DNA from 2 places in the Variovorax sp. Soil_C_39 genome. Region 2 is predicted to be linked to the other one. Evidence: predicted binding sites of a transcription regulator. Region 2 holds the regulator's gene; the other holds the start of a gene.
The links. The regulator NrdR, encoded in region 2, represses ribonucleotide reductase genes. The targets are predictions, from matches to a motif close to CACNANATNTNGTG.
Positions count from the first base shown of each region.

Region 1: a site for NrdR is predicted at 2,056-2,069, ahead of AC3A6J_RS19685 (ribonucleoside-diphosphate reductase subunit alpha). Genes of this name have one in related genera too.

Region 1 is NZ_JBDGJQ010000008.1:5,574-8,962, reverse strand. Features, by position in the region: gene AC3A6J_RS19685 (ribonucleoside-diphosphate reductase subunit alpha) at 1-1,972, opposite strand, end outside; gene ampD (1,6-anhydro-N-acetylmuramyl-L-alanine amidase AmpD) at 2,322-2,936, opposite strand; gene AC3A6J_RS19675 (sigma-54-dependent transcriptional regulator) at 2,923-3,389, opposite strand, start outside.
Region 2 is NZ_JBDGJQ010000007.1:61,252-64,640, reverse strand. Features, by position in the region: gene AC3A6J_RS18655 (pilus assembly protein) at 1-1,012, shown strand, start outside; gene AC3A6J_RS18650 (type IV pilin protein) at 1,030-1,494, shown strand; gene nrdR (transcriptional regulator NrdR) at 1,543-1,986, opposite strand; gene glyA (serine hydroxymethyltransferase) at 2,011-3,255, opposite strand; ZMP/ZTP riboswitch at 3,297-3,389, opposite strand, start outside.

The sequences.
Region 1 (3,389 bases), on a different contig from region 2:
GGCCGACCGGACGGTGGCGCAGGTTCGAGTCGCGCGCCTTCTTCACGGCGTAGTAGTTGATGTCGATCACGTTGTCGAGCATGCGCATCGCGGTCGAGATCGTCTTCTTGAGCTTTTCCTGGTCGACCTTGCCGTCCTTCAGGTGCTGCAGCAGGTTCACCGAACCCAGGTTGCAGACCGCGGTTTCGGTGTCGCTGGTGTTCAGCGTGATCTCGGTGCACAGATTCGACGAGTGCACCACGCCGGCGTGCTGCTGCGGCGAGCGCACGTTGCAGGCGTCCTTGAACGTGATCCAGGGATGGCCGGTCTCGAACAGCATCGTGAGCATCTTGCGCCACAGGTCCGAGGCCTGGATGGTGCGCGAGGGCTTGATCTCGCCGCGGGCGGCCTTTTCTTCGTAGGCGACATATGCCTTCTCGAAAGCGGCACCGAACAGGTCGTGCAGGTCGGGCACGTTGGAAGGCGAGAACAGCGTCCAGGAGCCCTTTTCCATCACGCGGCGCATGAACAGGTCGGGAATCCAGTTGGCGGTGTTCATGTCGTGCGTGCGGCGGCGGTCGTCGCCGGTGTTCTTGCGCAGCTCCAGGAACTCCTCGATGTCGAGGTGCCAGGTTTCGAGGTACGTGCAGACCGCGCCCTTGCGCTTGCCGCCCTGGTTCACGGCCACGGCCGTGTCGTTCACCACCTTGAGGAACGGAACCACGCCCTGCGATTCGCCGTTGGTGCCCTTGATGTGGCTGCCGAGCGCGCGCACGCGGGTCCAGTCGTTGCCGAGGCCGCCCGCGAACTTCGAGAGCAGGGCGTTTTCCTTGATCGACTCGTAGATGCCGTCGAGGTCGTCGGGCACGGTCGTCAGGTAGCAGCTCGACAGCTGCGAGCGCAGCGTGCCGGCATTGAAGAGGGTGGGCGTGCTCGACATGAAGTCGAACGACGACAGCACTTCGTAGAACTCGATGGCGCGCGCTTCGCGGTCGATTTCGCCGAGCGAGAGGCCCATGGCCACGCGCATGAAGAAGGCCTGCGGCAGCTCGATGCGCGACTTGCGCACGTGCAGGAAGTAGCGGTCGTACAGGGTCTGCAGGCCGAGGTAGTCGAACTGGTTGTCGCGCTCGGCCTTGAGCGCCGCGCCCAGGCGGGGCAGGTCGTACTGGAGCAGCTTCTCGTCGAGCAGTTCGTTCTCGACGCCCTTCTTGATGAACTGCGGGAAGTAGTCGGCGTAGGTCTGCGCGCGCTCGGCGGGCATGACTTCGCGGCCGATGATTTCCTTGAAGATCGTGTGCAGCAGCAGGCGGGCGGTCGCGAAGGTGTAGTCGGGGTCCTTCTCGATCAGCGTGCGGGCGGCCAGGATCGAGGCCTTGTAGACCTCGTCGAGCGGCACGCCGTCGTACAGGTTGCGCATCGTCTCGGCGACGATCGGCTGGGCGGTGATGCTGTCGCCCAGGTTTTCGCAGGCCGATTCGATCAGGCCCTTGAGCTCGTTCAGGTCGAGCGCGACGCGCTCGCCGTTGTCCAGCACATGCAGCGTCGGTGCGGCGGGGGCTTCCTGTTCGCCTTGCTTGGAGCGCTCTTGCGTGCGGCGCTCGCGGTAGAGCACGTAGGCCCGCGCGATCTCATGGTGGCCGCCGCGCATCAGGCCGAGCTCGACCTGGTCCTGCACGTCCTCGATGTGGAAGGTGCCGCCGCCCGGGCGCGAGCGCACCATGGCGCGGATCACGCCCTGCGTGAGCGTGTCCACCGTTTCGCGCACGCTGGCCGAGGCCGCGCCCTGGGTGCCGTGCACCGCCAGGAAGGCCTTCATCATCGCGATCGCGATCTTGTTCGGCTCGAACGGCACCACGGCGCCATTGCGGCGGATGATCTGGTAGTGCGCGAGGCTCTGGCTCGTCGGCGAGCCGGCCGTGTCTTGCGGCTGCTGCGACGGCGTGGAAGGAACGGCGCGCGGAGTCGATGGGGTGTTCAGGGATGTTTGCATTCGCTTCCTCTCGGTTGGCAATTCTTGTGGGGTGGCAGCGCCTGGGCCGGGCATTGCGCCGGGGCAGGTGGCTGGACGGAACACACTATATCTGGGGTGTGAGGGGGCTACAACCCACTAGATGTAGCGTTTTCCATCGGATACATGCGGGTCGTTTTTTGGCTCGCACGGTGACACGGCCATTTGTGCCCCATGAACATTGGTTCATGGTGTCGCAACCCGCGTGGAACGGGGCCTGCAGGCCGATTTGGGCTTGCAGGGCGCATGGTTGCTGCATGCGGCGTTTGCAATGTTGTCCCAATCCGGCGGCGCGCGGGGCGCATCGCGTTGCGCGACGTGATTGAAAAAATTAGCGGCCCATCACCTGCGCGGGGAACATTTTTGCAGGCCAGCCGAGCCGACCGCGCAACAACGGCCAGTCGAAGCCCGCGCCCGGGTCGTGTTTGCGGCCAGGCGCGATGTGCTCGTGGCCGGCGATGTGCGCGATCGGAAACTGCTGTGCGATCGCGGCGCAGAGGCCGGCCAGCGTTTCGTACTGGGCTTCTTCGAACGCTTGGCCCTCGAGGCCTTCGAGCTCGATGCCGATCGAGTCGTCGTTGCAGTTGGCCCGCCCGCGCCAGGCCGAGACGCCGGCGTGCCAGGCGCGGTCGTCGCAGCTCACGAACTGCCAGAGCTCGCCGTTGCGCCGCACATAGAAATGCGACGACACCTCGAGCCCGCGGATCGACTGGAAATACGGGTGCGCGTCCCAGTCGAGCTGGTTCGCAAAGAGCTGCTGCACGGCCTCGCCGCCGTACTCGCCCGGCGGTAGGCTGATCGAATGCAGCACGACGAGGTCGGTCTGCGCGCCCGCGGGCCGCGGCCCGAAGTTCGGCGAGCGCAGCATCCGCGCGAAGCGGTACCAGCCGGCCTGCCAGAGCCGCTCCTGCGCGGCGGCGCCGTCCTGCGTTTCAGTCGTCGACATGGTTCGCGGCGCTTTCGTCGCCGCTCGGCGTGGTGATGCCGAGCCGCGCGATGCGGTAGCGGATCTGGCGCAGGCTCATGCCGAGCCGTGCGGCCGCCGCGGTGCGGTTGAAGCCGCTCTCGTGCAGCGCACGCACGAGGATTTCGCGCTCCTGCTGGTCGAGGTAGGCCTGCAGGTCGGAGGGCAGGGGCGGCGGCGCCGGCCGGGGCTGGGCGATTGGCGCCGGCGCAGGGCGCGTCTGCTCGTCGGGTTGTTCGGGCGCCGCCACGGAAGGCGTGGCAGGTGTGGCCGCGACTGCCTCCGCCGGCGCATGGCCCGGCCCCATCAGGTCGAGATGCAGCTCGTCGCCGTCGTTGAGCGCCACCGCCCGGTGCAGCAGGTTCTCGAGTTCGCGCACGTTGCCCGCAAGCGGATGCTGCGCGAGCCGGCGCAGCAGTTCGTCCGAGAGGTGCG
Region 2 (3,389 bases):
CCTGGGCAACGGCTACAACAGCAAGAACGAGAAAGCGATTCTCTGGATTCAGTACCTCGACGGAGACAAATCGATCCTCAAGATTCCAGCGCCGGCCAGTCAGGTAGCGGGCGCCGCCAACGGCCTGTCCGCTCCGCGGCCGATGGACCGCAATGGCGATGGCAAGATCGACCTTGTCTATGCAGGTGACCTGCTCGGCAATCTCTGGAAGTTCGATCTCAGCGGGGCCGAGAGCAGCAGCTGGAAAGCGATGGAGTCGAGTGCGACCGCCTCGGGCCCCAAAAAGTTGCCGCTGTTCGCAGCTGGCGTCACGCAACCGATCACAGCCGCACCAATGGTCGTCGACCATCCTATGGGCGGCTACATGGTGGTATTCGGCACGGGTCAACTGTTTGCCGAGGGCGATGAAAGCACGATCAGCGCTCAATATCTCTACGGCATATGGGATCGGGCGGGCGCGGCTTCAGATACTGTGGCGCTGACCGACCTTGTGCAACAGACCATCGACACCGAGACGGTCACGGATCTGAGCACTGAAGCGGGGGAGGCTAGGTTCGGCACCGAGTTCCGCACCGTTTCAAACAACAGCGTGCGCTATCGGGAAGAAAGCGGCAAGCGCGGCTGGTATCTCGAATTGCCAACCAGCAAGGAGCGGATCGTCTATCCGGGCGACGTGCTGAGCAACAGCGTTGGATTGTTCTCCACAACGATCCCAGGCACTGCTGCTGACCGCGTCGATTGCACGCCTGGCACCCCTGACGACGGCTGGACCTTACTGATCGACTTCTTCAGTGGCTCGGCGCCTGACGGCATCGTCTATGCCGATTCTGCTGCGGCTGGCCTCTATCTCGGGTACCGAAACTACTCGGGTCGGGACGATCTCAGCTTCATGCCGCCCGGCGACGGGAAGAACGCGGACGTGATCTGCAACGCAGCAGGAGATTGCACGGACGTGAAGCGGCCAGACGCAGTACGCCGCTTCGGCTGGCGCAGCCTGTTCTCGTCATATTGATGAGCGTGGATCTGCCCATGAACAAGAAGACCAGGCATTGGATCCTTGCGAACTCCTGCTCGCGGGGTTTCACCCTCATCGAACTCATGATCGTCGTGGCGGTGATCGCCATCGTCGCGGCCATCGCCTACCCGAGCTATTCACGCTACGTGCTGCGCGCCAAGCGCGCCGATGCGAAGCAGCAACTGCTGCAGGCGGCGCAATGGACCGAACGCTACATGTCGGCCAATGGCCGATATCCGCCCGTTGACGTGGACCTGCCTGCGGGCTTGGCACAGTCCCCTTCGTCGGGCACTGCGAGCTACAGCATCGGCTATGTCGACGGCAGAACCGCCACCACCTACACGCTGCGGGCCGTTCCGCAGGGCGTCTCGGCCAACGACGAATGCGGCACGCTCACCGTCAACCAACAAGGCGTGAAGCTGGCCAACGACAGCACCGATGCCTCGAGCGATGTGGTGCAGTCGTGCTGGAACCGCTGATGCGGCAACGCGGGCTGGCACCGCCCTCCGCGGGCCAGCCTCAGCCTCTCAGATATCCCGCAGCAGCTGCCTGAACTCGTCCACGTCCTCGAAGCTGCGGTACACCGATGCAAATCGCACGTAGGCGACCTTGTCGAGCTTCTTGAGTTCGCGCATCACGAGTTCGCCGACCTTGGTCGAGTCGATTTCCCGCAGGCCGCTCGCGAGCAGCTTCTGTTCGATGCGCAGGAGAGCGTTGTCGATCTGCTCGATGCTCACCGGCCGCTTGCGCAGCGCGAGCATCATCGAGGCCCGCACCTTGGACGAATCGAAATCGGCGCGGCTGCCGTCTTTCTTGACGACGACCGGAAAGTTGACGTCCGGTCGCTCGTAGGTGGTGAAGCGCTTGTCGCAGGCACTGCATTGGCGGCGCCTGCGGACGAAGTCGGCGTCTTCCGAGACGCGGGTCTCGACGACCTGCGTTTCCAGATGACCGCAAAAAGGGCATTTCATGCGGCCACCGCTTGCCGATGACGTTCAGCGGTAGACAGGGAAGCGGCTCGTTAGCGCGTGCACCTTGGCACGCACCGCGTCGATGTGGGCGGTGTCGCGGGGGTTCTCGAGCACGTCGGCCACCAGGTTCGCGGTGAGGCGGGCCTCCTCGTCCTTGAAGCCGCGCGTGGTCATGGCCGGGGTGCCGATGCGCACGCCGCTCGTCACCATCGGCTTCTCGGGGTCGTTGGGGATCGCGTTCTTGTTGATCGTCATGTGGGCGGCGCCCAGCACGGCTTCGGCTTCCTTGCCGGTGATGCCCTTGGCGCGCAGGTCGACGAGCATCACGTGGCTCTCGGTGCGGCCGCTCACGATGCGCAGGCCGCGCGCGGTGAGCGTTTCGGCCACGATGCGCGCGTTGGTGACCACCTGCTGCTGGTACGCCTTGAACTCCGGCGCCATCGCTTCCTTGAACGCCACCGCCTTGGCGGCGATCACGTGCATGAGCGGGCCGCCCTGCAGGCCGGGGAAGATGGCGCTGTTGATGGCCTTTTCGTGCTGCGCCTTCATCAAAATGATGCCGCCGCGCGGGCCGCGCAGGCTCTTGTGGGTGGTGGAGGTCACCACGTCGGCATGGGGCACCGGGTTGGGGTACACGCCCGCAGCCACGAGGCCTGCATAGTGGGCGATGTCGACCATGAAGATCGCGCCGACGTCCTTGGCCACCTTCGCGAAGCGCTCGAAGTCGATGCGCAGCGAATAGGCCGAGGCACCCGCGATGATGAGCTTGGGCATGTGCTCGTGCGCCTTGCGCTCCATCGCGTCGTAGTCGATTTCTTCCTTGTCGTTCAGGCCGTAGCTCACCACGTTGAACCACTTGCCGCTCATGTTCAGCGGCATGCCGTGGGTGAGGTGGCCGCCTTCGGCCAGGCTCATGCCCATGATGGTGTCGCCGGGCTTCAGGAAGGCGAGCATCACGGCCTCGTTGGCCGAGGCGCCGCAATGCGGCTGCACGTTGGCGGCGTCGGCACCGAAGATCTGCTTGATGCGGTCGATGGCCAGTTGCTCGGCCACGTCGACGTGCTCGCAGCCGCCGTAGTAGCGCTTGCCCGGGTAGCCTTCGGCGTATTTGTTGGTGAGCTGCGAGCCCTGGGCGGCCATGACGGCCGGCGAAGCGTAGTTCTCGCTTGCGATCAGCTCGATGTGGTGTTCTTGGCGCGCGGTCTCGGCCTGGATGGCGGCCCAGATCTCGGGATCGGTCTGTTCGACCAGAATGTTGCGTTGGTACATGGCAGTCCTTTGAAGACGAGGTCCTTGTTCTTCAACCAAACAAGGGCTGCCCAGGCGAACGGCTGAACGCCTGTATCGGATGCCAGGCGGCACGCTTCCCAGTGGTATTCCACGTCAGCGCGGGGCACCGGTGA